Regions from separate parts of the Azoarcus sp. KH32C genome, predicted to be linked through region 1. Evidence: riboswitches for the same ligand, from Rfam matches in the RefSeq annotation. Region 1 holds a riboswitch; the other holds the start of a gene.

What was found. Region 1 has a riboswitch for cyclic di-GMP ahead of AZKH_RS06725 (hypothetical protein). Riboswitches for the same ligand answer to the same signal wherever they lie in the genome.
Region 2: linked by a shared signal. The riboswitch ahead of AZKH_RS26995 (S8 family peptidase) and the one ahead of AZKH_RS06725 (hypothetical protein) in region 1 are both predicted to bind cyclic di-GMP.

Annotation. Positions count from the first base shown of each region.
Region 1 is NC_020516.1:1,496,644-1,512,159, forward strand. Features, by position in the region: gene AZKH_RS06675 (DUF4011 domain-containing protein) at 1-1,484, shown strand, start outside; gene AZKH_RS26215 (DnaJ family molecular chaperone) at 1,499-2,113, shown strand; gene AZKH_RS06685 (hypothetical protein) at 2,434-2,706, shown strand; gene AZKH_RS26220 (hypothetical protein) at 2,823-3,155, shown strand; gene AZKH_RS06695 (hypothetical protein) at 3,497-4,111, opposite strand; gene AZKH_RS06700 (phospholipase D-like domain-containing protein) at 4,142-5,494, opposite strand; gene AZKH_RS06705 (integration host factor subunit alpha) at 6,388-6,759, opposite strand; gene AZKH_RS06710 (GNAT family N-acetyltransferase) at 6,812-7,330, opposite strand; gene AZKH_RS06715 (UPF0149 family protein) at 7,338-8,195, opposite strand; gene AZKH_RS06720 (endonuclease/exonuclease/phosphatase family protein) at 8,192-9,154, opposite strand; gene AZKH_RS06725 (hypothetical protein) at 9,439-9,969, opposite strand; cyclic di-GMP riboswitch class I at 10,037-10,121, opposite strand; gene AZKH_RS06730 (SWIM zinc finger domain-containing protein) at 10,383-12,128, shown strand; gene AZKH_RS06735 (hypothetical protein) at 12,255-12,755, opposite strand; gene AZKH_RS27200 (hypothetical protein) at 13,489-13,836, opposite strand; gene AZKH_RS06745 (hypothetical protein) at 13,881-14,468, opposite strand; gene AZKH_RS27205 (hypothetical protein) at 14,888-15,516, opposite strand, start outside.
Region 2 is NC_020516.1:3,819,348-3,834,863, reverse strand. Features, by position in the region: gene AZKH_RS26995 (S8 family peptidase) at 1-2,079, opposite strand, end outside; cyclic di-GMP riboswitch class I at 2,125-2,212, opposite strand; gene AZKH_RS17055 (MFS transporter) at 2,275-3,414, opposite strand; gene AZKH_RS17050 (NnrS family protein) at 3,624-4,811, shown strand; gene AZKH_RS17045 (RNA methyltransferase) at 4,818-5,873, opposite strand; gene AZKH_RS17040 (hypothetical protein) at 6,044-6,259, shown strand; gene AZKH_RS17035 (DUF423 domain-containing protein) at 6,273-6,650, shown strand; gene AZKH_RS17030 (hypothetical protein) at 6,697-7,134, opposite strand; gene AZKH_RS17025 (DegQ family serine endoprotease) at 7,152-8,612, opposite strand; gene AZKH_RS17020 (ATP-binding protein) at 8,689-10,047, opposite strand; gene AZKH_RS17015 (response regulator) at 10,044-10,706, opposite strand; gene AZKH_RS17010 (SRPBCC family protein) at 10,795-11,361, shown strand; gene AZKH_RS17005 (hypothetical protein) at 11,481-11,687, shown strand; gene AZKH_RS17000 (DUF6491 family protein) at 11,753-12,271, shown strand; gene AZKH_RS16995 (response regulator transcription factor) at 12,268-12,960, shown strand; gene AZKH_RS16990 (cell wall metabolism sensor histidine kinase WalK) at 12,950-14,356, shown strand; gene AZKH_RS16985 (potassium transporter Kup) at 14,366-15,516, opposite strand, start outside.

The DNA.
Region 1 (15,516 bases):
ATGGCGACGACGGTGGACAGCAAACCGCCGCCGAGGACGCTGAGAGCATTCTCGACGTCTGCATGGGCCACTTTCATCCCGTCAGAACGCTTCGCTGGCACTACCGTTCTCGCCACGAGTCATTGATTGCGTTTTCCAACCACTATTTCTACAACGGCAAACTTTTCGTATTTCCGTCGCCATATCCTAAGAGCAAGGCGTTGGGGCTGCACTACATACCGGTACCGAACGGCATCTACGAAAACCAAATGAACAAGGTCGAGGCCCTTCGCGTTGTCGACGCTATTGTCGAACATATTTCCTCACGTTCCGAAGATTCTCTAGGCGTGGTGACCCTCAACATCAAGCAACGTGACCTCATTGCGGAACTCTGGGAAGAGCGACGCAAGTCCATCCCGCAAGCAGAAGAGTTTGAACGGCGCTGGGATGGCGAGGGCATGGGATTGTTCTTCAAGAACCTTGAAAACGTTCAAGGTGATGAACGGGATTGCATCCTGATTTCGACCACCTTCGGTAAGCCAGCGGGGGCCAGTGTCGTTCGTCAGAACTTCGGTCCAATTAGCCGACAGGGCGGGTGGCGCCGGCTCAACGTACTCTTCACGCGGGCCCGCAAGTCCATTGGCATGATTACCTCGATGCAGCCTGAGGACATCATCGCGGATGGCAGCACCCCCGAGGGAACCAAAGCCCTCCGCAACTACCTCGAGTACGCACGCAGTGGCATTCTTCCGCAGGAAATCGAAACTGGCCTCGAGCCCGACAGCGACTTTGAAGTCTCTGTAATCGACTTGCTTGAGTCGTGGGGATACTCGGTTACACCGCAGCTCGGTGTGGCCGGCTTCCGCATTGATATTGCCGTGAGACACCCGCGGTACCCATCAGCGTACTTAGCGGCAGTGGAATGCGACGGCGCGACATATCACTCCGGTGTTTCGGTAAGGGACCGAGACCGGATTCGCCAAGAGATTCTCGAAAGCCTTGGCTGGAAGGGGAAGATTTGGCGAATCTGGTCGACAGACTGGTTCCGGAATCCGCTCTCCGAGGCCAAAAATCTCTATGCGTTCCTTGAGTCGCTGAAGGATTCGTCTGTTCCCGCCGAGTTCGTCGTCGAGGAACGCCGCGAATTGGCCGAGCCCCCTCAGGATGAAGAGCCCACCCGCGCAGCGACCACTGTGGCGACCCTCGACAAGGAGGAAGCCGCAATCAACATTCTTGATGAGGACGAGGAAAACCTGGAAGTTGAGGTCGGCGACCTCGTGACATATTGCGGCGCTGGCGACACAGAAAATGAGCCTATCACTGTGCGCATCACCAGTAGCCAGAGTAATTTCGAGCAGGGGCTGCTCGCATCGCACACGCCGTTGGCGCAGGTCTTGATGGGTGGAATGGTTGGAGACACGGTCGTGCTTCGGGTGCCAGGGAAGTCGCCGCAGCAGTTCATTATCAAAACAATTAAGCGCCCTCAGGCTGAGATGTCCAACTAACCGATAGCTTTCTGATGTCACGGACCCGACCCTACATTCAAGAATCGGCGAAAGAGCTGGAGACACTTTTTGAGAGCGTCAAAGACGACCTCCCGAAGGTGAAGCGCATCCTCGCGGAGCTAAAGCACCGTTCAACGCCGTCCGCCGTTACTCTCCGGGAAAAGGTCGAACGGCATCTAAAGGGGGAAGCGAAGACGAGTAAGTCGCATGGCCCCGGACGAGCCGATGAACCTCCCCTTCCGGAGCAGCCGTCCCACCATATCGTCGACTGCAAGGGCTGCAACACCAGGATTCGGATACCGGTTAAGGAGGTGTGTGTCGTCTATCGCTGCCCGAATTGCCACCTATCATTTGAAGCGGAGTACCGAGGCGGCGTGATGGAGATTGTGTTCTTGCCTGCGCAACAGGAGGAGCACATCACTGAGGACTCAGCGCGTTCAATTCTCGGTGTAGCTGCGGGTGCCCCGTTCGCTGAGATAAAGACTGCCTGGCGGCGGCTCAGCCAACAATATCATCCGGACAAGCACCAAGGTTTGCCAGAACGACTGAGAAGGGCTGCAGAAATTGAAATGGCGCGTATCAATCGAGCATATCAGGTACTTGCGCGTGCGTCCGCCGAAGAGTTTTGATAGGCGAAGAGCCGTCTCCTAAGTCATGCGCTCGGCGACGTTGGGGGCGGGGTCATCGGAAGACGCGAAGGGTCTGGAAGGCTCGCGAAATGAATCCCAAAGACCTGGAACGTCTCGTGACGCGCCAGATGCCGTGCGGCAAATACATGGGGCTAGGAGTGGTCCAGCATGAGGCTATCACCGATGGCTACGTAGAACTCTTCAGTGAGGAAGCGTAGCCTGTGTAGCCATCGAGTGTTATTCGGTGTGACGAAACGGTGAAAGTTTCTCGAGCCAGCCAAGAGCCGATGAGTATAAGAGACCGTGTGCTATCACGAGTGATGGTATTGCCTATCATCGTCCTCGGTGGTTGCGTATTCCTGCCGGTGACGACGACCGAGTATGACGCTGAGTGCGATATCACCAAGCGGCACATGGTGCTCAAGCCCCACCAGGTTGAAGCGTTTGTCGGGTGCCAAGACGAAGGTTGCGCCGCCTTGCTGGTTCTCGCTGGCGCTGTTACGGCAACGTCGGTCGTGATATCGGGCAGCGTCGCGGTTATCGGGGAGGCCGTTTACTGGCTGGAAGCCAAGAGGCAGTGCCGCATTAGGTGACAGTCGCTGTAGGTGAGGACTTCGAACCTGAAAATTTTGACCGCGTCCAAGAACGAAAGACTGTGCCGATGACGGCGGCTCTTGCACGCGGAAAGGCTGACGGAAGGAGGCGGAGAATGGGCAGCTCGAAGTTGGCATCAGCTTTACACCTGCTGAGTACCGGCGTGCCGCACGAGGATGTCGCGAAGAGGATGGGGGGCTCACCTGAGGCGTTGTATCGCATGCTCACGACCGAAATTCCGTCGGACAGCGACCAGGTGGTGGAGGGCATGATTGACCAGATATCTCAATCCACCCGTTGGGCTGACGCTGCGATTGATGATGCGCTTGCGGCTGTCGAGTCTTCAAATCAGCGCATCGCCGATATGGAATCAAGAAGGAGGGGAAAAGCGGCGCCGGACCTGGAGGCCGGCGGGGCTGAGCCGGCGAACCGTTTCGTGGCAACTTGACGAAGCTTGGGATTTCGCGTTGCTCGACCTTGGCTGCGATGCCTTGCCGCCTCAGCATCGAAGCCAAGCGCCTCGACGGTCGGGTGGGAGTCGGCAGGCAGTTCTTCATTCCAGCCAACAACAACGTACTCGCGCGTTCGCCGTCAATCGTGGGTGCCGGCTCCATGTCCGAGGGAGTGCGTGTGCAACACCTACGCTTTGACAGCAGTCTTCGTGCAGCTCCACAAACAGCCAGCAGTTGCCCGAACAGGGCCTCTGGCAGCTGGGGCTTGGTTCAACCTATTGAGCCAAATTGGCGCTATTGGCGCAATTGATTGAACCGCTGCGGCGCGGCATGAGCGCTAGGCGAACGCGGCTTCAATGACCTGATGATGATTAGCGAACAGATGGGGAGAGACGTCTGGGTGCTCCGCCAAGGCATGGCCGCGCGTCAGAAAGATTGCTTTTTCGTCATTGAACCCGAAGCCGAAATGGGTTTCCTTGCCGCCATTTCGTGAAACGAGGCCGCCCATCAGCGACTGCATCTCAGGATTCGTGAACAGCAGCATGACGGTTCGCCATGTCGAGGCTTTGGCTTTCGAGCTCAGGGGGTTGGGTGCATACAGGCCATGCACCAGGAAGAAGTCGGCCTCTTTGGGAACTGCGAAGGTGTTGAGCCACAAGTAGTGCGCAAACTTCTCCAAATTGGTCAGCTTGGCCTTGCCTGGCGTGCCCGGATAGGCGCGGGAACTCTTGACCTGGAACGTCGCAACCTTGCTGCCAAGGGGACTCAGGCCCTGGTCCGCCTGCTCCTCGCCCTTACCGTCGGTGTTGCCTTTCAGCAAGGCGAGGTCATAGCCTTTCTGCTGCCCGGACAGCGGGATGAGCACGCTGTAACCGTCCTTCTTCGGGAAGTGCTTTTGCAGGCATTCTGCGGCGGCCAACTCCGGGTAGTTGAGTGTGAATATCGGGTTCATAGCGGAGTGTTTTACCGGAAAGGGCGCGGGTTACCGCCAGTAGGCGTAATTAAACAGGGCGTCCAATTCCGAGAGGCTGTCGAGGCCCAAGGCTATGCGTGTTTTTTCGGCATCCTTGCAGAACTTGGCGTAGAGGGCATCATCCACCTTTTTCAGGTCAGGCTTTTCGGGATATTGCGTGAAGCCGGCCATACGCATACCCCGGACTGAATTCTTGTTCATCACAGCGAACCGAGTTGGCGCGCTGGAGTGCAGGATTTCGGAAGCAACATTCATTGCGGCTCCCTTAACTTTTAAAAGCGCCGTCTTCACCAGGTCGTATGCCGGGCCTGCCGGGAGTTTGGGATTTGCCCGCAAAGCATTGTGGAGCGTGACGAGGCCAGCCTTAAACTCGGCCGCATCATCCGCCATGAAGGACTTGCCCCGATGCAGGCCGCCAGAGTGCCAACCGCCTGCCAGTAGCTTTTCGTACCGCATGAGGAAGGATGCAGGACTGGCATGCTTCATTGTGCGCAGCGCAGTGAGGCAGGTCTTGGAATGGGTCAGGCTGTCTTTGCGCACAACCTGTTGAGCGTCAAATCCCTCCTGGCTCTTGTCGGCCCTCATCCGAATGAGCCAAGCTTGAAGGGTTGGCAAATAAGGCCCGCCCCGTGAGCCAGAGACCGGGGCCTGTGCGCCAAGGTGTTGCTGCCAGTCCTGTTCCGCGTATTCTTCTGCCGCCTGGTGGTGCAGCTTGCGTATCTGGTGCTGAATTCGATACTCGTTGAGCCTCTGCTGCGTGGCGGGTTCGAATTCGCCGGATGCCACCTGCGCCTCTATTTCAGCCGAGATAGCATTGGCCAAGGTATCGCAGGCTGTCTCGGCCATCAGCGACAGCTCGTGGTTTGAGCACAGGCCACCTGCTGTTAGGTTTGCCGAACCGATAATCAGCGTTGAACTCCGGTCCTCGTAGTGGAAGACATAGGCTTTCGGATGCATGGTCCGTTTACGGGACTTCCCGCTTACAAAGAAATGTAGGTGCTTGGGATACCTCTTCGATAACGCGTGCAGCGAAAAAAGGACTGGCGGTTCAGTCTGGAAGAAATCAAGGCCGACAACGACTTGGGCCCGCACGCCCTGCTTAAGCGCATCTTCTAAGGCATCCTTGACTTCAGTCCACCCGCTTTCGCGAGCGAAAGCCACGACGCACACAAAGCGGACTGCTTTTTCAAACAGAGGCAGCACGCTTTGTGCGTGGTCTGGGTCCCGAGTTCCGTTGAGGATTAATTCGATATTCGCTTGCAGCGGACCCGAAGCGGCAGTAGCACCCTTCGGCTTGGGGGCGACTTCTTTTGGCTTGATAGTCCGAATGGCCGGGGCATTTGCAGAAGTTAGTAGAGGCATTTCGGCATCGTGTCATATTGATTCCGGGTGCCATCATTCTACTCCCGCCGCGGGAAAACTTCCCCGCCCGGTTACCGATGCAGGCAGGCCAGCCGCTCGAGTTCAATCGCCTCATGGAGGGGCCTCATATTCGAAAGGGCGCTGCCCGCAGTGCCGTCCTGCTCCGCCGCTCCTGCTCGGTCGCCCATGCCTCTGGGACCAAGGTATCGGCATTGACGGCGAGGGAAGGGGGGCTGCCAGTATGTCCCGCAGCGTGCGCTGCGCCAGGAACATGTCGTCCGCAATTCGGGTGGCCACAGTTGGGGAGAGGATGAGCCGGATGGCCCGCCGGGCGCACTTGAAGACAGCACGCTTATAGGTCCCGAAGACGCACGTTCGAGCTGGTCCGAGGCCACATCCCTGTCGATGGTTGCAACCATCCGCTGCACTTGGTCGAGGTCACCGGCAGCCTTGGCTGCGGTGCGTAGGCGATGCATCTAAGGCTATCGGTAGCGTCTTTGAGATTCGCCTTTGACGGTCCGCTGAATGGTGCACTGCGGTCATGCGATTTTCGTGACGGCTAATGACCGGAGTGGGTCGGTTGCAGGCATCGGTTCGCTTCTGCAGTGGTTACCCGGTCCGAGCTGTAACCGGATAGTCCGGAACTCCGGGAGGCAGCTGTCGGGCCTCGCGGTCGTGTGACTGCTGACGTGATGAATGGTGGTGTAAAGCTCGGATGAGCGGCATATGCAGTTACGAATTGTCCCACCACTTGAAGACGCGGCGGCTGGCAGCGACTCTGCGTCCAGGCGCTCCAGCTGGAGTAACGAGGTAACCGTCGATGGTGTGGGCGCTCGGAACAGTGCTGAGTTGTCGCATCCGTGCGCCGTATGTGCGAGGTGTCATCCGGGGGCTTAAACACCCTCCGCGACGACCCGACGCCCAATCCTCGACGTCCCGGTCACTCCACTGACAAGCCCTCGCGTCTCCAACTTCTTGCTCGCAAGCTCACCCACAGCAATCTTCAGCTTCTGACTTGGATGGAAGGTAACGACGCGCCGAGCGGCAATCACCGCCCCTTCGCCGGTCTTCGGGTTGCGCCCGGGACGCTCAGGCTTCACGCGCAACTGAAATCCTCCGAATCCCGACAGCTTGACGTCATCACCGGCCTCGAGTGCGGAACTGATTTCCTCGAAGAAGGCCTCGACCATTTCGGCTGCTTCGCGCTTGTTGAGGCCGACATTGTCGACCACGAGTTGAATGAGGTCTGCTTTCGTGAGTGTCATTTTCTTGCGTTCAAAATCCTGTCCAAGACCATCTCGACGGTGCGTGTCCGGCCTAAGGTGACACCGTCTCGAACTCAGGCTGGTAGCGCACGTTGCCCGGCGCAAGCGGAGCCTCTGAAAGCTGGGCGACCAGCAAATATTCCGCCGGCACATCGAACTGCGTCGTGATGCCGAACTTCGCTGCTGGGCGGTAGCCGAACCGCGGATAGTAGTCTTTGTGCCCGAGGACCACGACGCCGGCGAAACTCTGTTCGCGCAGATATTCCATTCCCGCTCGGACTAGCGCACTCCCAATCCCGGCATTTTGGAATTCTGGGAGCACAGCCATTGGGGCAAGCCCAGCCAGTCGCTGCGCGGAGGCGAGCATATCGGTGAAGAGAATGTGACCGACGACCCGGTCGCCTAGGACAGCCACGAGGGAGAGCACGAATTTTGCGTTCTCTCGCAGGGTGTCGACGAGGTCGGCTTCCGTAGTTCGCCCGAACGCCGCGAGGTTCACCTCGCGGACCGCGGGGATGTCCCGGGGAAGTTCAATGCGGATGGTAAGGTCGGCGAGCAGAGTGTCAGTCATGTTGGTATCAGTGAAGGACTCGGGAGCCGCCGCAGCACGCGTTGAACGCAGCGCCACTGCCGCAGGGGCAGAGCTGTCCCGTCTGGGGGGACCCCGAGGGCATGGCAGCCAGTTGACGTTCAGCTTGTTCGGGCAGGGCGGCGCGAATTCGTTCCTCGAGAAGTTTGTCGGCAATCTTGTCGACGGCGTCAGATATCTGGCCAGTGAGCTTTTCACGTTGCTCGGCTGTCATGGTCAGCGCTTCCTCGGCGGGGCTGACGTCATCCGCTCCGAGCAGGTATATCGGACGAAGCAACTTATGACCCTCGCTCGACGCAACAAAGGACGCCCAGTCGTGCGCGAAGCGTTGAACAGCCTGCATGAAGCCGTAACACCACATTTCGCCATCGAAAAAAGGGCGTCCAGCGATTGTTTCATGCGCGACCAGAGGCGAAAAAGCGTAGTCCGGGTCGTCGAGGTCGTTCCGAATGTCCTCGAGAAGGCCTTCAATGAGCGACACGATGCGGCTCTCGTGCTCGGAGTCCTTGAAGGCGGGCGCGCCAGTCCCGTCCTCGGACCAGACGCGGGGCAGCCATTCCTCGAGTGCCGGCTCTCTGGGGCCAATCGCGATGGCGCTGAGGTAGCCGTGAAGCGTATCCAAGGCCATCGTAGCGCCGGTCTGCGATACGGACTCGAGGAAATCCGAGAGCTCGTTCAGCTCGGCGGTGACTAGAGGCTGGATGGGCATGAGTGTCGCGAGGAAGGGTTTCTTACGTTGGGCATCGGGAATTTGCGCACGATGCGGGATGGAAGTGTACCCCACGGGTGCGAAGGCACGTGCAAAGCGTGCCCCGGCCGCAGACGAAAAATGCCTTTCAAAAATCACCGAGACTGCTTTGAGATTCGTGCGTAGACGGGCCGATGGTCGGACCCGATGCTTGGGCCGACGCCGCTCTCACTGACATACCAATCCGCTGTCACGAGCACTTGGTCGATGGGAATCAGCGGCAAAGCGGCGGGCCACGTGGGCGCGAGCCCCGTTGCGCGCCGCAGTCCCGTCGCATTGAGGCTTGCCATTACCGACGACCACGGGGTCGCGTTGAAGTCGCCGACAACCATGGACGGGAGTTCGGTCTCTGCGGCCCATTCAGCTTCGGCCTCGAGCAGCTGGGCGCGACGGAAATGGTGCTCGGGGCTGATTGGGGGCATGGGGTGAATCCCGGCAAGCGCGATGGTCTGTCCCTGCCACGAAATGTGGGTCCGAATGTGGAGCGGCTGCACTTCTGTTTCGCGTGAGTCGGTGTTGAGCAGCGGGTATCGCGACAGGATGGCCAGACCGAATGGACTCTCATCCGGCGTGATGATGCGGAAGGGGAAGTCGTCCCAGCGTTGGAGTTGTGGTGCTACGGTCGGCGAGACTTCCTGGATGACGACGACGTCGGCGTGGATGCTCTCGACCCAATTTAGGAGTGGCGTCGTGTCTGAGCTTCCGACATGGATGTTTGCGCTGACCACCGTGAGTGTCTGCGTCCCGCTGGGTGAGAGGGTGTCTGCGCGCGGGCCGGGCCACGCGCCACTCACGAAGAGGGCCGCGAGAGCGGGGATTGCCCAACCATGCTTCCTGCGCCAGAGCAGTACGGCTCCGCACAAGACTCCGACGGCGAGGTACAACCACTGCCAGTGAGCGGCGAGGTCAACGAGCCAGGCAACGCGGGTAGTACTGTCAGACAGGACGGCTGTAAGAGGTGCGGTGAGCGAGCCGGCAACACTGGCAAGGAGGCCGACCATGGCGCCATCGGCGCGATAGCGGGTCAAGAAGTTGAGGTCGAGCCGTTTGACATTCATCGTGCTGCGCGGAAAGGCGCGGGTTTGTGGAGGGAGACAGCGCCGGTTCCGCTCTTGTCCTTCATTTCCATCGGTTCGCCGGAATGCTCAGCGGCGCCGAGGTGTCGTGCGCACGTTGAGCGCAGTGGAGATGGACGACACGGTGCCACCTCGGCCCTAAACCTCCTCGGCGATAGCTATATCCTGCTGTGCCGCCTATCGGCACGTAACGGCACGCCGCGGCATCAGCAGGCCCCTGCGTGCCCCACGAGGAGGATTGCATGCAGAGTCTGCTGGATATGCTATCAGGACTCTTTTTGCTTCATTCTAAAATCTGCGACAGCCTTCTTATTTGCGGCAAGAATGTCCTTTACAGCCTGAGCCTGATGCGACGAATCGAGGCCCTTGCATGCGCAATATGAAGCCACAATTGTCTTAGCTCCCTTTGCAGTTAAAAGCCACTGGATATCCCCGAGGCCCCATGTGTGATGGTCGTTTTCTTTAAGCTCCCGTTTGCCGCGCGCATCTAGTCTGATGTAGCCGTTTTCCTTTAAAGAATACAGACCCTCCTCAGCGACGATGAGAGCCTCCCGTCGAGAAAAATATCGGTAACCGAAGAGCGAAAGTTTTTGGGCGATACCGTCGCCCGAGGTAACAGTTTCGGTGGTCATAATCAGCAAGCAAATTGCTGCGTGCGGTTGCAGGTCAAATCGCCGCATGCAGTCTGCTCGACCATCGATGTTTGCGGCGAACCAGATACCCACGAGAACGCCGGCAGCGAGACCGGGCGGTATGGCCTCAGTGGGGTCGTAAGTATTTTCCTTTTCGGTGCTCACTGACATTCTCCTCGTATGCTACAAATGAAGTGAAGGATGAATGCAGGGTATGCCCGCCATAATTGGCGGCGGCAGCCCTGCGAACATAGCTTCACGCGTTAGTCCAGTAGCTTTGCGTCCCGCCGTTTCCGCGCGGTTTGCCCTTTTACAGTGGGCATGCTATCCGGAACGGGTACTGTTGCCAATAACTTTTGCATGCAGATTTCAATGGAAGAGGTTGCGCTAAACAGCCGCCTATGGCGGCATTGATTTGCGTCAATATTCCTGCTGTCGAGTCGCATTATTCGCCGATGCGGAAGGGTGTAAGTCGTGGGTAACGATTCGAAGTCGCCTGAATGTGCCTCGACGGTGGGGCTCGTCGGCACGCAGCATCGCAGTAATAATGAATGCCTCGCCCCACGCACATTCCGGACATGGCCCTGCAAGACATCCTGACTCTTGAGCTCCTCGATGAGTGCGCAGATGCGCGTACCTTCAGCCGTGGCGAAACTTACTTTCGTGACGGGAGGGTGACGACGCTTGAGGAACGCGACGACGTCCTTCAGGCTGATGTCGAGGGCACGCACCGCTACCACGTCGAACTGTACGCAACGGACAGCGGGGAACTGGAGTTCGCATGCGACTGCCCTGTCGGGCAGGATGGCGGTTTCTGCAAACATGTCGTGGCGGTCGCCATGGCGTGGCTCGCGAGCAGCGGGGAGGGGGCGTCCGACCACTCGAGGACCACGCCGGCCGAGCGGGCGCAGACTGAGGACGAGCAGATTGCGGCTTACCTCGCCACGCTCGACGAGGTTGCTCTGCGCGCGCTCTTGCTGGAAGCGGTCGGCCGGGACGAACTGCTTCGCGACAAGCTTGTGATGGCGGCAAGGGCGAACTCCAGTTCGGACCTCAACGGCCTGCGGGCAGTCGTGAAACAGGCCACTGACACCCACGGTTTCCTCGACTGGCGCGAGGCCGCAAGCTACGCGTATCGGCTCGACGACCTCGCTGAGCTGCTGGAGCGGCGCATCGAGTTCGGGAGCGTTGGGCTCGTCGAACTTATCGAGGAAGCCATTGCCGATGCCGAAGAGGCTTTGCAGCAGATTGACGACTCCAACGGCGAAGTCATTCCTGCCATCAAACGTTTGCAGCGGGTCCATCTCTCTGCGTGTAGCGTTCTGAGGCCAGAACCAGTCGCACTGGCCCGCAGACTGTTCGAATTCCAGATGAACGGGGAGTGGGACACGTTCTCCGAGATTCTGCCGGACTACGTGGAGGCTCTCGGAAAGGAGGGATTGGCCGCCTACCGGGAAAGAGTAGAGAAGGCGTGGACTGAGCTGCCTGCATTGACCCCAGCAGACTACCGCGGTGTTTGGGAATCGCGTCGTCACCGCGTCGAGGACGCAATGGAAAGCTTGGTGGCGCTTTCCGGTGATATCGATGCGATGGTCCGAGTGAAGGCAAAGAATCGCTCGCACCCCGGGAGATACCTTTCACTTGCCAAGCTGTGCCGGGATAACGGTCGCGACGAGGAGGCGTTGAAATGGGCGGAGGAGGGGCTGGCGGCCTTTCCCAATGAGCGCATCGACGACCTGGTTGCGTTCTGCATCGAAGCATACCTGCTGCGAGGGGATGCAGACCGCGTGGAAATCTTGGCTTGGGGGCGCTTCGAGAAGCAGGCGGGGTGCGAGCCGTTCTTCCATTTGCTCGATGTGGCCGACAAGATTTCGCGACGGGATGGGTTACGCGAGCGGGCCATGGCGCATTTGTGGGCGGCGGTCGCGGCGGAGGAGAGCGCCTGCGGGAAAAGACGTGCGCGATGGGAGCGCCCCAAGCGAAGTGACCTCGTCTCTATCTACCTTCGCGAAGCGGACGCAGAGAAGATGTGGGAAGCATTCTGCGGCGGCGAGACCGATATCCGGTTGTGGGGCAAGGTCGCCGCGGCGCGGGGCCGAACGCACCATGAAGATGCGATTGCATTGTACAAGCGGCTGTTGCCGCACGTCGTGGAGCAAGGGAGTCATGGCTCCCGATACGATGCTGCGTTCGACGTCGTGAAGGCGATTCGGATGCTTAGACTTGAGAACAAACAGCGGGTCATCTTCGGGGATGAGTTGGCCGAGATTCGGTTGCAGTGGAAGAAGAAGCGGAATTTTCAGAAGCTGTTGGATACGCTTTGAGGATGAGCTCCCCCTAAGTATGCGGCGAAGTCGCCTCGGGGGCTGTTGGCCCTCTGAATGACCTGTGGGTGCAGCCAAGTACCAAGACATTCAGCGAGCCAGGGTGGCGGTCTAGAGTGTTAATTTTTAGTCACGCCATTGGCAGATTTTTATCTCGTCCATAAATTGCTCTATAGTAAGCTGGCAGAGGTCCTCATCTATAGCCTTGGGGTCTGGATTCACAATTCCCACGGAAATAGCTTCCGCAAGAGCTGCGGCGATTAGCTCCGCGTCGGGCAAATGAGCCTGTTCGCGGGAAGTCAGCCTACAGGCGTACTCATTGTCTTCAAATCCAACCGCAGCGCGATAAGTAGGAAATCTCTCTTGGTGTTCACGATACAGCGCTGCTAGAACCGAATTGCTAGCCACTTCCATCGATAGCGTTGCTCGGGTTGTTTCCTCAGTGACACTTGCAATTTTGTCTGCAAGTAGAGTCTCAAATCCTCTCGGACAAATTGTTATTGACTCTTTTAAGTTCCAATTGTCATACAAAAGCGGATTGGCTTCGTCGTTGTCATTGAATATAAGATTAAAAATGTGCGTGGACTGGTAGTCTTGCGTCTCGCTCGAGTTGGCTTGCATGGGCATGAAGGGCTCCAAGAAAGTAGTTTTAGGATGAAGCTCGAAGGTTGTACTTGTGCGATGAATATTCGCGCACGAAACTTTGACGCCTTCCTATCGTCCCTCGCGGTATGACCCGTACCATTCGAGATGGACGGCATGAATGGCTTCAATTAGGTCTTCGTTGTCTGCTTGCTTGCGAAGTAGCGACAAATGCTTCCGGTCCAATATGTCGTAGGTGTCATCATTGTCCAAGTAGGCGTGGATGGTCGATTGGACGTCATCAGGGTTAAGCGGTTCTCCGTCCAGGTATTGAAACCCTCCTGCATCTCCTGAAATGATTGCGATTCCATCCCGTCCGTTTCCCCCGAGCGCGTAGCTCCAAAGGGCCATTCCGCTGAAATTCTTGGTGTCGCTACGGGGGGACGTTTTGAGATTCATAGAAAACTCAATCAGTTGTTGAGGTGGCAGTTGCATAGCCTGTTGTGATGCGGGCTAATTGTCGGGCTCACATGACGACGCGAGGAACCGGCTTGAGATAAGTGTAGCGAACCGGCCGCGAATCAAGAAAATTGGCGGTTGCTATTCTTAGTGCAATGATTGATTAAGGTGAAATCCGTGCGTCCGTGCAAGAGGATGTGTGTCAGGAAGCGCAATGGCTATCCGTCCGGCTTCACTCAGCCACGAAACTGCAGGAAATCCGATTGGTGGTAAACATGACACTGTCCGCCCCGTGGGGCGGGCAGTGCAGTCGCCAAGCTTATGCTGCGTACTCGGCGAAGGTTGACGCATTTACCTTAGTCAGTATTGCGTTCAGGCCGTCATGCTTACCTTGCGTAAATGCAATAAATGATTCCAGAAACTCGCCTGCAAGCACCGGTTCCTGTTTTTCGAGCAGTCGGTAGACTTCATCGGGCGGAAACGAAAATCCACGTTCGGTGAGGATGCATTTGTTGATAAGACATTCGGCGTAACGGTGACCATCTGCGTATAGGGTCGCGGTCGTTTCATAACTAAAACGGCCCATATCGGGAATATCAATTTCACCGCGCGCCATCCCGGACCATTGATTGCCCGTATGCGTATAGATGCCAGTTATGATAGACATAGGTAATTCTCCGAGGCGTGAATGGTTGAAAGATATCTGAAGTGTTAGTCCGCGCTTCCAAGTGGGAGACCAATGCGCTGGGCAGTTGTTGCGACCGAGGACGGCGAACTGTTCCGCCAAATTTGCTCGAGTGCATCCACGAGAGCAAACCGCTGGAGCAGCGTCAGTGAACGCAGCTTCAGAATGAGGATGGCGACAGGGCTCCCAGTCTCGCGCTGAATCGCGTCAAAGTGGTCAGCAAAATCGGAATCGACAAACTGGATGTCAATGCTGGCGACGCGAGCATTGCAATACGCGTCAAGGAGCATGCTAATCTCAGCCTCTGTGAAAAGGCCACTCATGCACGATTGCGCGGCCTGTAGGAGCAGGAAATATCGCTCCAACGCGGTATCGTGAACTTCAGCAGCAGAGATGCCTCCAGAAGCGCGCCGCTGCATATTGTCGCGAATATAGAGACGGCGGTCAGCTGCGGCGAAAATATCGTATCCTGTCTGCCCGTACTCGGACTTAATAGCGGTGTAGAGGTCGCGCGTATAGAGTTCATCCTCATAGCCGTACATTCCTATTGCCCCGACCTCGCTGAGTGCATGAAAGCCGGTCTGCTCGAGTTGCGAATTGGTCTGAACGTTCATGTCTATCTCCAGATTAAGGTGAAATTGAAACGTGGACTGCTTTGATTCGTCGTTATGAACAGTTTACGGGTGGTTGGATGAGCCGCGAAATTTGGCGGAAATGCATTGCAAGTCATGGAAATATAAAGGAAATATCCGCCAAAGCTGTTTTTCGGTAAGCGCGGCGGTGCCTTAAGGAGGCGCGCAGCGCGTAGTCAAGGTTGGATTCGCTCCTCTTGAGGGCCGATAGCGCTCGGCGGGGGAGCGTCCTCATCACGTGAGACAACCCATGGCGCACGAAACCTGAACAGGTGTGTCATCGCTAGTCTGGACGCCCAAGGTAGTGAGTTCGAGCGCGTCTGGTCCGGTTTTGGATATCTATGCATTTCTTGATTTTGCAAATAAAACTATAGCCGGCTAGAGTATGTGCTGCAAAAAAACTAATGGTTTAGCGCTCTCATCAGGAGCGATGTAGTCATGGCGTTTATGTCGGTCCCGAGCGCTGAGTCTGACGTGGCAGGACGTATCACCGACAACTCCTCCCGCTCGAGCGTCAAGATTCCGACATAATCGGGTAAATATTGATGGTCGTTTTCGTCTAATGGAAAAGTCGTTCCGTACCACAGGTGTGTGCAATATTGCGCACGACGTTGTAGCAACGATTGGGTGTTCGGCGGTCTCACAGCCTGGCGCTGGATTGAAGAAGGTGGCGAGCTTCTTACCTCAAATCCGTGTATCTCCAACGTTTGATAACCGACCTTCCGCGTTAGGGCTACGAGGTCGAATTCGATAGGGACTTCCACTCCCATGACGTCGAGCGGGCGAACCAAGGTGAATATGTGCACGAAATCCAACGAATGGTCTCCGGAAATTTTCCGAAAATCCGTCGTGAGTGCTGCAAGGAGGCTCCGCTCCCCAAGAGTGGAATACTGTGCGTGGTCATCAAGATTAACTGATGGCGGTGTAACACCAAGGCCGCGCGCTGTCCGTCCTTGCAGCACGGGACGATAAAGTTCCCAGAGTTGTCGTAGCTCCTTGCGAGTAATCGACTGATTGATGACGCGTTCGG
Region 2 (15,516 bases), 2.3 Mb from region 1:
GCGATGGGTGCTGGCGAGCGCGATGCGACGCGATTCGAATATCGGTTCCCCGTCCGCGTTGACATCGACCGGTACGCTGAGACGTCCGCTGCCGGCGTTGATGCGCATCGGGCTCGAAAACGTCAGTGTGAGGTGGTCGTCGTCGACGAGAGCGCCGCGGCCGATCAGCGCGAACGCGAAGGCATTGGCGCGTACGCTGTCGAAAGCGCGTATCAGGCCCTTGCCCTGCCCGTCGCTGCGCGCGACCGAATACTGGCCGGCCACCGTCACACTGCCGGTGAGACGATGGCTTGCCCACGCGCCGACGCTGCGGGTACGGGCGCCGTCCAAGCCCATCGCGTCGCCCGAGGTCGCGCCGAGGAAGGACCTTGCCTCGCTGACCTGGATCCATTGCAGTCCGGCCGAGGTGTTGTCGGTCAGGGCGTATTCGAGCTCGCCGATCGCGGCCCGTCCGCCTGGCCGGTTGGCGGCTATCGGAGGAGCGGCCGCGGGAGCGGCCGAGTTCGACGTGCTCGGCGATTCGCCCGAGGCAAGCACGCCGCTGCGAACGCGCAGTTTTCCGAACGCCGTGCCGAAGGCCAGTTGCGTCGAAGGGCGGGCGAGGCCGAGCCACGGGTTGTCGAGGCGCGGCCCCGCCGATGCGAGGCCGAAGTAGCTGCCGGCGAGTGTGCCGGAGGCAAACGCGACCTCGCTGCCATTCGCGAGCCGGAGGACGACGCTGCTCGCGACGAGGCGGGGGGCGTCGACGGGGGTTTGGACCCGCGTCAGGGCCGCATCGGAAACGGCCAGCAGCCGCGAGCCATCGGGGAGTTGTTGCTCGGTCACCTGCAGCGGATGCCCGGCTGCAGCGAGCACATCGGCGATGCTTTCGCGCGAAGGTGGGCGGATGCCGGCGCCGAGGTCGGCGGTGAAGTCACGGTTGAAGGCGTCGACCACGATGCCCTGGAAGAGGCCGGCGCGGGCCGCCGCGCGCAGGCCGCTCCAGGTTGCGACGGAGGCAGTGACGGCGACGCTGGCGGTGCCGCCGAAGCGTTTCGTCGAGCCTTTTCGTGCGGCTTTGCTTACCGGGATGGCGAGTTCGCCGGCAGGCTGCATGGCGCGTTGTACGTTCAGGAGCCCTCTGCCATACACCGGATCGACACCCGGCTCGCCGAGATCCGTGGCGGTCTCCAGGAGGATGGCTGCGACCTGTCCTGCCTTGAGCTGGGGCCACGCCCCTTCGAGGAGCGCAGCGGCGCCCGACGCCACCGCGGTGGAGATCGAGGTGCCGCTGGCGAAGATGTAGCTGCCGTCGGTCCAAGACGAGGCCACATTCACGCCGGGCGCGACGAGGAACCAGTTGGCGGTATCGCCGGCGCGGTTCGAAAAGCTCGCAATCCGGTTGTCGGCATCCGCCGCGCCGACTGCGACGATCTGGCCCTTCGCCCAGCCTTCCTTCGCATAACGTGCTGGCCACAGCGGCGATTCGCCGCCGGTGTTGCCCGCCGCGGCCAAGACCAGCTTGTCGGCCTTGACGGCCTTGCGCAGCGCGCCTTCTACGCCACCCCCGAGTGGGCTTTCGGCGCCGAGACTGAGATTGATGATGGACATGCCGCGGGTGGAGCTGGCGCGCTTGAGCCCCGCCGCGAGCGAGCCGGGCGTCGCCGACCCGCCGGCCGAAAAGATCTTGATCGGCAGGATCTTCGCGTCGGGGGCGATGCCGTAGCTGAAGCCGGTGCCGCTCGAACCTGCGATGATAGCGGCCACCAGCGTGCCGTGTCCGTCGTCGTCGGCGAGCGCGACATTGCGTCGGCGTGTGGCGTCGTACATCCGCGAGCTGGCGAGCTGACTTGCGAGTTCCGGAAGGGTGGCCTGTACGCCCGTATCCAGCAGCACGACTGTCGAGCCCAGGCCGGTCAGGCCGGCGGCATTGGCGATGTCGGCGCCGATTTGGGTGTGAGCGAGACCGTAGCGGATTTCCCCCTCGGTAAGCGGCGCCATCTGCAGTCCGATACCCTCGGCGAGCGCCTGGGGCGGGCAGGCAACGGCGAGCAGGAGCGCGAGCCGCGGCGATGCAAAGTGCATGGCATAGGGCTTCACCGTCGTATCCCCCGTCGAGTCGACCCGAAAGCGGCGGGTCGCCGTATCGGCAACCCCGCTGGCCTGTCTTCTCGGAGGATTTAGCCCGGTGGTTTTGCGGCCCCGTCTTTCGACGGGTGTGCCCTTGCTGCGCTCTTTTTTTCTAGCACGAGAGGGTGCGGTCCGCTATATCCATATTGTTGCCGTGGTCAAACGTCAGTCCGTCGCGCGCTGGCGCAGCAGCACGATTACCAGCGTCGCCGCGGCGAGCATCGCGCCGCCGAAGAAGGTCCAGGCAGCACCGGCGCTCTCCCATAGCAGGCCCGCGAGTGTGCTGGCGATGAGCATTGCGATGCCGCTGACGAGGTTGAAGAAGCCGAAGGCCGTGCCGCGCAACGGGGCCGGTGCGGTGTGGGCGACCATGGTCGCGAGCAGGCCTTGGGTCATGCCCATGTGCAGCCCCCACAACACGATGCCCGTGCCGAGGCCGAGCCATCCGGCGCCTGTCGCGAGGGCGAGGTCGGCAAGGATCAGGATCGCCAGCCCGGCGGCGAGCAGGTGAGCGTGATTCATGCGGTCGGCGAGCTTGCCGAAGGGGTAGGCGGCGAGCGAATAGACGATGTTCATGGCGACGAGCACGAGCGGTGCGTAGGCGACCGCGAGGCCCGCGTCGAGCGCGCGCAGTACGAGGAAGGCTTCGGAGAATCGCGCCAGTGCAAAGAGGGCGCCGACCGCGACGACCCACCAGTAGGCGCGCGGAAGGCGGCGCAGGCTGTCGCGGCGAAGCGGATTGACGACCGGGCCGGCGTGCACATGCGCGGGCTCCCTGACGCCGAACAGCAGCAGCGCGACGGACAGGAAGCCAGGGATGATCGCGACCCAGAACACTGCGCGGAAATCGTTCTGCCACAGCAGCATCAGGCCCATCGCCAGCAGCGGTCCGCAGAAGGCGCCCACCGTGTCGAGCGACTGGCGCAGTCCGAAGGCGGCACCGCGCGCCTCGGGTGGCGCGATGTCCGCCACCAGCGCGTCGCGGGGAGCGCCGCGGATGCCCTTGCCGACGCGGTCGATGAGGCGGGCGACGAGCACTGTGCCGGGACCCGCGGCGATCGCGAAGAGCGGCTTTGACAGCGCGCCGAGCCCGTAGCCCAGCACCGCGAGCGGTTTGCGCTTGCCCCAGTAGTCCGACAGCATGCCGGAGAAGATTTTGACGATCAGCGCCGTCGCCTCCGCGGCACCCTCGATCAGGCCGACGATGAAGGGGCCGGCGCCGAGCGAAGTCACGAGGAACACCGGCAGCAGGCTGTGGATCAGCTCGGACGAGACGTCCATCAGCAGGCTGACGAAACCGAGCATCCAGATCGCCGCGGGCAGGCGTACCGGAGCGGGGGCGGGCGGGGGGGATGGCGAGGAGGGGGCAGGCGGGACGGTCATCGAGGCGGAGGCGCGAGGACTCGCGGGCAATGAACTGCTTGCCATTCTGTCATGGCGCACCGCAGCAGTCGAAATAACCTGGATCAAGGATTGCGCCGCGTCAGCCATCTAGCATGGATCCAAATCCTCTCATGATCGAATTCGTCGCACTTCCTGCCATGAACCTTTCCGCGCATCCTCTGTGGCTCGTCGGCTTCCGTCCCTTCTTCAGCCTGGCCTTCCTGTCCGGCCTGAGCCTGCCCGTGTTGTGGGCGTTGATGTTCGCTGGCGTGCTGGCGCCGCCCGCGGCGAGCTTTTCTCCGACGCAATGGCATGCGCACGAGATGTTCTTCGGTTTCGGCTGGGCGGTGATGGGCGGCTTCCTGCTGACGGCGACGAAGAACTGGGTGCAGATCCGCGGCTATCACGGCCCCATCTTGATGACGCTGGTGGCGGCTTGGCTCTTCGAGCGCGTCGGCATGGCCTGCGGCGGTGCCTGGCCGCCGGCGCTGTTCTGGTTTTCGAACACCGTCTTTCTCGGCTCGATCGTCGCGCTGCTCTTGTGGACGCTGGTGCGCTACCGCAAGCAGGACAGCTTTCGCGACAACTATTTCTTCCTGCTCGTGCTGCCCGCCTTCGTCGCGGCGAAGGTGCTGATGCTCGACCCGGCGCATTTCCATACGGGCGTGACGGTGGCGCTGGGCCTGTTCCGCGTCGCCTTCCTCGTGATGCTCGAACGCACGCTAACGCAATTCATGAAGGGCGCATTCCAGGTGGACCTCCTGCGCCACCCGATGCTCGATAACCCGATCAAGCTGCTCGCGCTGTCCCTGGTGTTCCTGGATGCGATGCCGAAGGCGATGGCCGGCGCGCTGCTGGTGACGCTGGCCTTCCTGCTCGCCGCGCGGATCGCGCTGTGGAAGCCGCATCTGGCGATGCGTCGGCTGGAACTCGCGATCATGTACCTTGGCCAGATCGCGATCGTCGCGCAGTTGCTGACCGAGTTCGTGGCGCTGCACCGCGCGCCGGCGTGGGTCGGGAGTGTCTCGGTGCATCTCTTCACCTTCGGCGTGATCGGGCTGATCGTCCCGGCGATGCTGATCCGCATCTCGAAAGGGCACACCGGACGGAAGGTGGTGTTCGATGCCGGCGACCGCCTCGTCCTGTGGATCATGATTGCCGCATTCGTCGTGCGGATCGTGTTGCCGCAGCTCGCGCCCGCAGCCTACACGGCGTGGATCGGGCTCTCGGCGGCGGGCTGGTTCGCGTGCTTCGCGATCCTGGGCTGGCGCTACATTCCCTTCCTGCTGCAGCCGCGGGTGGATGGGAAGGTGCACTGAGACATGTCAGCGCACGGCGTCGTCGGGAGCTTGCGGGATGCGCCGACTGCGCGGCGGGGCAACGTGGAGGGCGCGGGCGCGCAATTGGCCGCAGCCGCCATCGATGTCCTGGCCGGCCGACTGGCGCAGCTTCGTCAGGATGCCGCGGCGCTGCAGCCGAGCGGCGATCGCGTCCGCATGCTCGCGTGTCGGTCGGCGGAATTCGCTGCCCTCGACCGTGTTGAACGGGATCATGTTCATGATCGCGTACTTGCCGGCGAGCAGGCGCACGATGCCTTCGATTTCGTCGTCGTTGTCGTTGACGCCCTCGAGCAACGTCCATTGATACTGGATCGGGTAGCCGGTTGCGCGCGCGTACGCTTCGCCCAGCTCGACGAGTTCCGCCGGTTCGATGCGCGGGGCGCGCGGCAGCAGTTGCTCTCGGAGTTCGGGACGGGTCGTGTGCAGCGACAGCGCCAGCGCGGGCCGGACGCGGCCGAGCGGCAGGCGCTCGAACACGCGGCGGTCGCCGACGGTCGAGAAAACCAGGTTCTTGTGGCCGATGCCGCCTTCGGTGCCGAGCAGATCGATCGCCTCGAGCACGTTGTCGATGTTATGCGCGGGTTCCCCCATGCCCATGAAGACGACCTTCTTGACCGGGCGTCGCGTGCGGGCGAGAACGACTTGCGCGACGATCTCGGCGCTGCCGACCTGGCGCAGCAGGCCGTCGCGGCCAGTCATGCAGAAGGTGCAGCCCACGGCGCAGCCGACCTGCGACGACACGCAGACGCCGTCACGGAGCAGCAGGACGCTCTCGACCGCCTGGCCGTCGGCCAAGTCGACGAGAAGGCGCGCCGAGCCGTCTTCGCCCGGATGTTCCGAGCGCACGCGGGCAAGGCCGGCCAGCTCGTCGGCGAGGGCGGGCAGGGCGTCGCGCAGCGGGGCCGGAAAGAAGTCTGCGGCGAGGCCGCGGCGCGTGGTGTCGAGCCGGAGCGCGTGCGTCCACGAGCGCAGCACCTGCTGCTCGTGGCAGGGCTTGGCGCCAAGGTCGCGCAGGCGCTGGCGGAGGTGTTCGATTCGCATGGGAAGGCGGATGTTAACATCGCTCGGGCGCTGCCGGTAGCGGCAACGTACGGGCGAACCTGGTCGCGTGCGTCCGCAGGGGCGTGCTGCCATAATCGCTTCATCCCGTGTGATGCGGGCCCGGCCCGTACGCCGCGTCGGCGATGGGACAACCATTTCTGGAGTGTCGCATGAGTGCCTGGAGCTGCCCTCACGATTTGGATGGCGTCTGTCAGCGCGTGAATGGCGCGCGCTGCGACCCGGGCATGCGCGGTTGCGTGCTCGAAGGCAAGGTGCGTTTCGCGCGCGACGAGATGAACCGCGAGCGTAAGCCGGTGAAGGCATCACCGGTGCGGGAAGAACAGCCGAAGGACGCGCCTCGGCCGGTTCGGCGTCTGCCTTTCTGATGAGGTCGCCGTCGTGACGGGCAGCGTGCTGCCAACGGGCCGTATGCCGCTGCTCGCGGGCAGCCTTCTCGCGGCGCTCGGCATCGCGCTCGGCGCCTTCGGCGCCCATGGGCTGCGCAACCTGCTGGGGCCGACCGAACTCGGCTGGTGGCAGACCGCCGTCCAGTATCAGATGTGGAACGCGGTCGGGCTCCTCGGCCTCGGTGCTGCGGGTGTCTCGCGCAGCGCGCTCCCGACAGGGCTGCTCGTGACCGGCACTCTCGTGTTCGCCGGGACCCTGTACCTCATGGCGCTCAGCGGCCTGCGCTGGCTGGGGATGATCACGCCGATCGGCGGGGGATTGATGATCGCCGGGTGGTTGCTGGTGGCCTGGCGGGTATGGCGCGCCTAGGAGCGAGCCGGGCGGGACCCGGCTCGCCGCTCGCGCACCGATCCGTTCAGGCGGGTTCGGAGAACTGCAGGTAGGGCCGGGTATCGGGGCCGATGCGGATGCGATGCATCTCGGTCAGCCCGTTGGCCTTGATCAGCACCGTGTAGGCGCCGTCCGCGAACGGCCCGATCGCGCTCGCGCCGTCGAGCGCGACTTGCGTGACCGGACGCCCGGTCGTATCGAGCACGCGCACCCGCGCGAGTGGCCCGGTCACGACGACGGCATGCGTGGCGGGCAACGCGAAGGAGTGCAGGTAGGCGCTGCGGCGGACGCCTTCGCTGCGCGCGCCGGTTCGGCTCGCCTCGTCGAACTGCCGCGCGGGTGGCTGCGCGTCGTCGTCGTCCGCGTTCGCCGGTCCGAGGTTGCCGAGCGCGAAGCTCGCGGCGGCGAGGTGCAGGAAGTGCTGTAATACGCGCCGCGAGATTCGGTGGTTTTTGTTCTTCATGCGTCTCTCCATTGAAATCAGCCGAGATCGATCGGCACGAAGATGCGCGCGTCCTCGCGCTGGATCAGCAGCGCCACATGCTTGCCGGCGCCTGACAACTGCTTGCGCAGCTCTTCCGCGCCGGTGACCGGGCGGCCATTCACGGAAATGATCACGTCACCGCGCTGAATGCCGGCCCGGGCCGCCGGGCCGCTGGCATCGAGCACCAGCAGTCCGCCCTTGGTGTCGGCCTGGCGCTGCTCCTCGGGCGAGAGCGGGCGCACAGCGACGCCGAGGCGGCCGCGGTCGGCCGAGCCTTCGTCATCGCTCGCCACCTTCGCCGGCTTCTGCTCGCCGACGGTGACCGTCACGTTCTCGGTCTTGCCCTTGCGCCAGACTTCGAGCTTCACAGTCTTGCCCGGTGCGACCGCGGCGACCTTCGGCGGCAGTTCGGCCGAAGACGCGACCGGCTGCCCATCGATCTTCAGGATCACGTCGCCCGCTTCCAGGCCCGCCTTCGCGGCCGGGCTGCCGGACTCGACGCTGCTGATGAGCGCGCCGCGCGCCGAATCCAGGCCGAAGGACTCTGCGAGCGCCTGGTTCACGTCCTGGATCGCCACGCCCATTCGGCCGCGCGTGACCTTGCCGTGCGCGAGCAGCTGATCCTTCACGTGCGCCGCGACATCGATCGGGATCGCGAACGACAGGCCCTGGTAGCCGCCGGACTGGCTGTAGATCTGCGAGTTGATGCCGACCACTTCGCCGTTGAGGTTCAGCAGCGGTCCGCCGGAGTTGCCGGGGTTGATCGCGACGTCGGTCTGGATGAAGGGCACATAGCCTTCGTCGGGCAGCGAGCGCGATTTCGCCGACACGATCCCGGCCGTTACGCTGTTCTCGAAGCCGAAGGGCGAACCGATCGCGAGCACCCAATCGCCGACCTGTGCGCTGGCGGGGTCGCCCAGCGGGACGGTCGGGAGGTCGTGCGCGTCGATGCGCAGGACCGCGATGTCGGTCGGCTTGTCGATGCCGATCACCTTGGCGCTGAATTCGCGCTTGTCGGTGAGCTTCACAGTGACGTGGTTGGCGTCGGCGACGACGTGGGCGTTGGTCAGCACGATGCCGTCGGGGCTCACGATGAAGCCCGAGCCGAGGCCGTGCGTGATCTGCTCGCCTTGTGGCACCTGGAGTTGCGGCCCGAAGCGGCGGAAGAAGTCGTAGAAGGGATCCTCGGGATCGAGTCGGCCCAGCGGCGACTGTCCCCGTGCCGAAGTCTTCGTCGTGCCTTCGACGCTGATGTTCACGACGGCCGGGCCGTAGCGCTCGACGATGCTGCGGAAGTTCGGCAGCGCGACGCCCGCGGTGTTCGAAGCGGGCGCCGTGATCGCAGGCAGCATGCCGGCGTGGGCCGGCGCCATCGAGCGGACGGCCTCGTAGCCGCCGAAGGACAATGCCGCCAGCGCTGCGGCGGTTGCCGTGAGCTTGATTGCCAGAGTCTTCATTTCGGGCTCCTGTGAAGTAACGGGCGGAGGTGATCCGCGACGTTGCCAATTTAGCGGGGCCCGGCTTAACGCAAACTTAAGGATCGGGGGAAATTCCCCGCGGCGGACCTTCTGGCGCTGCCGGCGGGAATCCCACCGATACGCGCAGGCCGCCGAGCGGCGATTCGTCGAGCACGAGCCTCGCGCCGTGGCGTTCGGCGATGCTGCGCACGATCGCGAGGCCCAGTCCGCTGCCCGGCTGCTCCTGCCCCGCGGGGCGATAGAAGCGGTCGAGCACGCGTTCGCGTTCGTCCAAGGGAATGCCCGGGCCGCTGTCGCTCACGCTGAGCCAGCAGCTCGTGGCATCGGTGCCGGCGTCCGCCTTGACCGCAACGTCGACGCGGCTGCCCTCGGGCGAATAGCGGATCGCGTTGTCGATCAGGTTGCCGACCAGCGTACGCAGTGCCGCCGCATCGCCCATGATGGAGAGCGTGTCGTCGAGCGTTTCCGCCCCGAGATCGATGTGGCGCGCGTCGGCCACCGTGGCATGGTCGGCGAGACTCTGGCGCGCGACATCCGCGAGCCGCAGCCGCATCTGGGGCGAGCCGGCCGCGCCGGGCTCCTGGCGCGCGAGCGTCAGCAACTGCTGCACCATATGTGTCGCGCGCTGCAGGCCGGCGCGCAATTCGCCCATCGCGGCCTGGCGCGTCGCTTCGTCGCTGGCGCGTTCGCATAGCTGGAGCTGGATCTGCAAGGCCGCGAGCGGCGTGCGCAATTCGTGCGCGGCGTCGGCGACGAAAGCCCGCTGGGCGCTCAGGGCCTGATCGAGGCGGCCCAGGAGGCGGTTCAGGGCGGTCACCAGCGGCCGGGCCTCTTCGGGTACGCCCTCCGGTCGCAGCGCCTCGAGGGAGTCCGGCCGGCGGGCGGCGACTTCGCGCGTGAGCCGTTCCAGCGGACGCAGGCCGCGCCCGACGAGGTACCAGATCAGGATGCCCAGCAGCGGGATCAGCGCCAGCGAAGGCACGAGCGTACGGAGGGCCGCACGGGCCGCGATGCGACTGCGCACCGCCATTGGCTGGGCGACCTGGATCACGTGGTTGAGCAACGGAATCGAGAACACGCGCCAGTCGCCTTCGGTCGTCTTGACCGTGTTGTAGCCGAATTTCGCGAGCGACGGCAGCACGCTGTGTGGATGCGAGAGGTAGAGCTGCACGCCGGTTTCGTCCCAGATCTGGATCACGAAGTCGAACGAGGGCTCGGGCGGTGCGAGCCGCGGCCTGTCCGGGCCGCCGAACTGCTGGTCGCGCAGCGACAGCGCGAACTGCCGCAGCTGGTAGTCCATCAGCTCGTCGACCTCGTTGCGCGCAGTGTCGTAGGTCGCGATGCCGCCGATGGCGAGCACGAGCACCACCGCGCCGAGCAGCGACAGGAGGAGCGTCCGGCGCAGCGACCTCATGCCGGCTCCGCCACGTAGTAGCCCACGCCGCGCATGTTGCGGATCCATTCGGCGCCGAGCTTGCGCCGAAGCGCGTGGATGTGCACCTCCACGGCGTTGCTTTCGACCTCCTCTTCCCAACCGTAGATGCGCTCCTCGAGCTGGCTGCGCGACAAGGGCCTGCCGGGCTGTTCGAGGAGCGCGCACAGCAGTGCGAACTCCCGGGTCGAGAGGCGCACCGGCACGCCGTTGAGCGTCACCGCGTGGCTGGCCGGATCGACCTGCAGTGCGCCGAGCGTGATTAGTGGCTTCGCCTGGCCGCGTTGGCGGCGGAGCAGGGCGCGCACGCGCGCACCGAGTTCGTCGAGATCGAAGGGCTTCACGAGATAGTCGTCGGCCCCCGCGTCGAGCCCGCGCACGCGGTCGGCGACAGCGTCGCGGGCAGTCAGGATGATGACCGGGACCGCCTTCCCGGCAGTACGCATATGCTTCAGGAATTCGATACCATCGCGACGTGGGAGCCCGAGATCCAGCAGCAGCATGTCGTACGGGTTGTCCTGCACGGCCAGTTCCGCGGCGATGCCGTCGCGCACCCAGTCCACGGCATAGCCATCCTGGCGCAGCGCCTGCTGCACGCCGGCGCCGATCATGGGATCGTCTTCGATTAGCAGGAGTCTCATCGTGGGCGTAAGGTCGAAAACGCGTGTGGCCGGGAAGTGCCGGGGATTCTAATGGACGGATCCGTCATCAAGAAGAACGAGTGGGGTCATGGTGGATACTTTCAGGAGCGGGCTGCTCGCGCTGTGCCTATCGTCGCTCGCTTGGGTGGCTGTGGGCGGCAACGACGCAGTGCCGGCGGTCGAAGACCGGGAGGTCCATGTCGAGCGCTCGCGCCGCGGCTTCAGCGTCGATCTGCAGATGCACGCCCCGGTCAGCCAGTCGGTGGCCTGGGCGGTGCTGACCGATTTCGACCACATGGCGGCTTTTGTTCCCAATCTCAAGTCGAGCCGCATCGTCGAACGCGGCGAAAATGCGCTCAAGGTGAACCAGAGCGGAACGGCGCGCTACGGCATCATCATGATCGATTTCGAATCGGTGCGCGACATCCGGCTGGTCCCCGAGCGCGAGATCCATTCGCACGGCGTCGGCGGCAACGTCAAGCACATGGAAAGCGTCATGCACCTCGAGCCGGAAGCCGACGGCACGCGCCTGCAGTACCACGCCGAGGTGGAGCCCGATTTCTGGTTGCCGCCGTTGATCGGCCCGTCGATGGTGCGTCACGAAACAGCTGAGCAGTTCTCGGCGATCCTGCAGGAAATGGCGCGCCGTCGTTGATCGGAGCGCTGCTGCTAGATTTAATTTTCTTAATGCTCCGGCAGGATTCTCCTTAATGCGGCCGGGTTCAGACTGCTTTCACGACGACGCCATCGTCGATTTCACTTAGGAGAGTTGTAATGAACGCCAAGCTTCTGAAGACCCTGGTCGCCGCCACTGCCGCTGCCGTCGCCCTGTCCGCCAGCGCCGTCGCCTCGGCTGCCGATGCCACCGACACGACCGCTGCCGCTCCGGCCAAGCACGCCAAGAAGGCCGTGAAGCACACCGCCAAGAAAAAAGCCCCGGCGAAGAAGGTTGCGCCGAAGGCTGCTCCGGCCGCTCAGTAATCGGTCTGCGACACCCGGACGGCGACCGCCAACCGCACGCCTGACGTGGACCACGGGAACCCAACATGGCCCCGTTCTTCCAATCGTCGTGGTCGCGAGCTGCGGTCGCCGTCCGGATGCGCCTTTGCGCCCTGACGGCCTGCTTATCGATGGCAGCCGTCGCCATCGCGGCCGGTGCGCAAGCGTCGGGAGGGAACGCTCCTTCCCCCGTCTCCCCTGTCGCGGTACCCTTCGCAGCCCCGAATGCCGCACCGATGCGCTCGGTCCGCGTGTTCCGCATCTACGGCTGGCGATCTCTCGAACCGCGTACCGCGATCATCTGGCTCGGTGTCGATGAGCCTTACGTACTGAAGGTGCGCGGCGACTGCCGTGAGCAGGATCAGTCGATTCCCACTGCGCTCGCTCTGCGCGACTCGCACCTCGTGCCCGGTCGCGACCGCCTGCAGTTTCCGTCCGGCGCGTGCGTGATCGATAGCCTTGTGCGGGCCGACCGGAATAAACTGCGAGCCAGTTCGATCACTCCCGCCGCGGCGAACGCCATCCGCCTCATCCAGGAAGCCCCGCCGCAACGCAAGCCCCGATGAAAATACTCCTCGTCGAAGACGATCCGCAGCAGGCCCGTTACATCTGCAAGGGATTGCAGGAGGGCGGCCACACGGTCGACGTCGCCGGCGACGGACGCGAGGGGCTGTTTCTCGCCACCACTGAAACCTACGACGCGCTGGTGCTCGACCGGATGCTGCCGCGCGTCGATGGCCTGACGGTATTGCGTACGCTGCGAGCGTCGGACATCACGACGCCGGTCGTGATCCTCAGTGCGCTGGGCGAGGTCGATGATCGCGTCGCGGGCCTGCGGGCCGGGGGCGACGATTACCTCGTCAAACCGTTTTCGTTGATCGAGCTGCTTGCCCGGCTCGAAGCCTTGCAGCGGCGTGGCACGCCCGCGGCGCGCGAGAGCGCCGAGCGCACGCGGCTGGTCGTGGCCGATCTCGAAATGGATCTCCTGCGCCGCGGCGTGTCGCGGGGCGGCCGGCGCATCGAGCTGAAACCGAAGGAGTTCCAGCTGCTGGAATTCCTGCTGCGCCATTCGGACCAGGTCGTCACGCGGGCGATGCTGCTCGAAGCGGTATGGAATTACCATTTCGACCCGCAGACGAACGTGATCGACGTGCACATCTCGAACCTGCGCGCGAAGATCGACCTGCCCGGGCTGCCTCCGCTGATCCACACGGTACGCGGCGCCGGTTACCGGCTTGGTGCCGATGCCGCCTAGGCCGCTCGGCGCGCGTCTGCGCGCCTGGCTCAACAGCCCCTTCCATCGCTTTGCCGTGGTCCTGCCGGCGGCGATCGCGCTGATCGTCGGGGCCTTGTTCTACCCCTTGTTCCGCGAAGCCGAAGGGCATATCCGCGATGAAGTGCGTGCGGCCATCGCGCTCGAGATCAGCGGCCTCGAAGAGCATTACCACGAACGCGGGCTGCCCGGCCTGCGCGAGGTGCTGCAGCGGCGCATCGATGCGGCGGCCGACCAGGACGCGGTCTACCTGCTCACCGACCGCGATGGCAAGCCCGTGATCGGCAACCTGCCGGAGTGGCCGGCCGGTGCCCGCGTGGCGGACGAGAGCTGGTTCCATGTGCGCGAGGCCGACGGCAGCATTCTCGAGGGGCAGGTGTTCCTCCTGTACGGCGGAGACCGTCTGCTCGTCGGCCGGCACTCGCCGCTCGAATCCTTCCAGCAGCGCATGGCGTGGCGGATGTGGGGCTCGGCAGTGCTGATCATCCTCGTCGCCGGCGTGATCGGGTGGTTCTTCATGCAGCACCTGCATCGCCGCCTCGAACGGCTCGCGCTCGAAGCGGGCCGGATCCAGGAGGGGCACCTGTCGCAACGTCTGAGCCTGAGTCCGCGCGATGACGAACTCGACGTGCTTGCACGGCGCTTCAATACCGCCTTTGACGAGATCGAAAGGCTCGTCGACGCCGCCAAACACGTTTCTTCCGCGATCGCGCACGACATGCGGCGCCCGCTGATTGCGCTGCGCCAGGCCGTCGACCAGGCGAGCGAGGAGGGGGACACCGATCCCAGGTTTCGGGCACGACTCAAACAACTGGGCGCGCATACCGACGAGCTGCTGCGGACCTTCGCCGCGTTGCTGAGCCTCGCGCGCATCGAGGCCGGCGCGCACGGGCCGAAGATGCAGGAAGTGGACCTCTCCGCGATCGTGCACGACGCGATCGACCTGTACGAGCCGGTGGCCGACGCCCAAGGGCGCGAACTCGTCGGTCGCTGCGGGCCGGCGGCGGTGCGGGGCGACCCGGACCTCTTGTTCCAGGTGCTGCAGAACCTGATCGAGAACGCGCTCAAGTACGGCGCGGGGACGATCGAGGTCAGCGTCGGTACGGACGCGACACGGCAGGTTGTCCTGCGGGTGCGCGACCATGGCAATGGAGTCGCTGATTCGGATCTGCCGAGGCTTTTCGAGCGCTTCTATCGAGCCGATGCGAGCCGCAGTGCACCGGACGGTGCCGGCGTCGGCTTGGCGCTCGTGAAGGGGATCGCCGAGGCTCATGGCGGCAGCGCGTCGGCCCAGCATGCGTGGCCGGGCCTGGCGGTGGAAGTCGTGCTGCCCGCGGCCGGGGAGGCAGTGGCCGTGCGTCCGACCGAACTCGCCTGACCGGCGCGGTCAGATCACGAGTTGCGTGCCGAGCTCGACGACGCGGTTGCTCGGGATCTTGAAGAAGTCGGTGGCGCTCGTGGCGTTCTTCGACATCGTTGCGAAGAGGCGCGCCCGCCAGCCGACCATGCCGTGTCCCGACGTTGGCACGATGGTTTCGCGCGACAGGTAGAACGAGGTCTCCATCATGTCGAAGGATTCGCCGAAGCGCTTGCATTGCGCGAGCGCGCTGGGAATGTCCGGATCTTCCATGAAGCCGTAGCGCACGATCAGGCGGAAGAAGCCTTTGCCCATCGGATGCAGGTAGAGGCGGTCCAGCTCATTCACGGTCGGTGAATCGGTGGTCTGCACCGTCACGAGCACGACGCGCTCGTGCAGGATCTGGTTGTGCTTGAGGTTATGCAGCAGCGCGGAGGGGACGCCTTCTTTCGTGCTGGTCATGAACACCGCCGTGCCCGAAACGCGCAGCACGTCCTTGCCGACCGATTCGAGGAACGCGTCCATCGGGATGCTGAGCTTTGAGATCTCCTGGCCGAGCAGCCGCCGCCCCTGCCGCCAGGTGGTGAGCACCGTGAAGGACACGAGGCCCGCCGCGATCGGGAACCAGCCGCCTTCGGGGATCTTGATCGCGTTGGCGGAAAAGAAGGCGAGGTCGATCAGGAACATGCCACCGGCGACGAGCGCGACGAGCAGCGCATTCCAGCGCCACAGCAGCAGCATCACGAAGGCGATCAGCACCGTGTCGATCATCATCGTGCCGGTCACGGCGATGCCGTAAGCGGCGGCGAGGTTGGACGAATTCTTGAACCCGAGCACCAGCGCCATCACGGCGAAGTAGAGCGTCCAGTTGGTGAAGGGCACGTAGATCTGGCCTTCCGAGGCGCCCGAGGTATGCACGATCAGCATGCGCGGCAGCAGGCCCATCTGGACGGCCTGGCGTGCGACCGAGAATGCGCCCGAGATCACCGCCTGCGACGCGATCACGGTGGCCAGTGTTGCAAGCACGACGAGCGGGACCAGCGCCCAGTCGGGGGCGAGATGGTAGAAGGGGCTTTCGATCGCTTCCGGGTTGTTGAGCAGCAGCGCGCCCTGGCCGAAGTAGTTGAGGACCAGCGCGGGGAGGACGAAGCCGAACCACGCGTAGCGGATCGGGCGGCGGC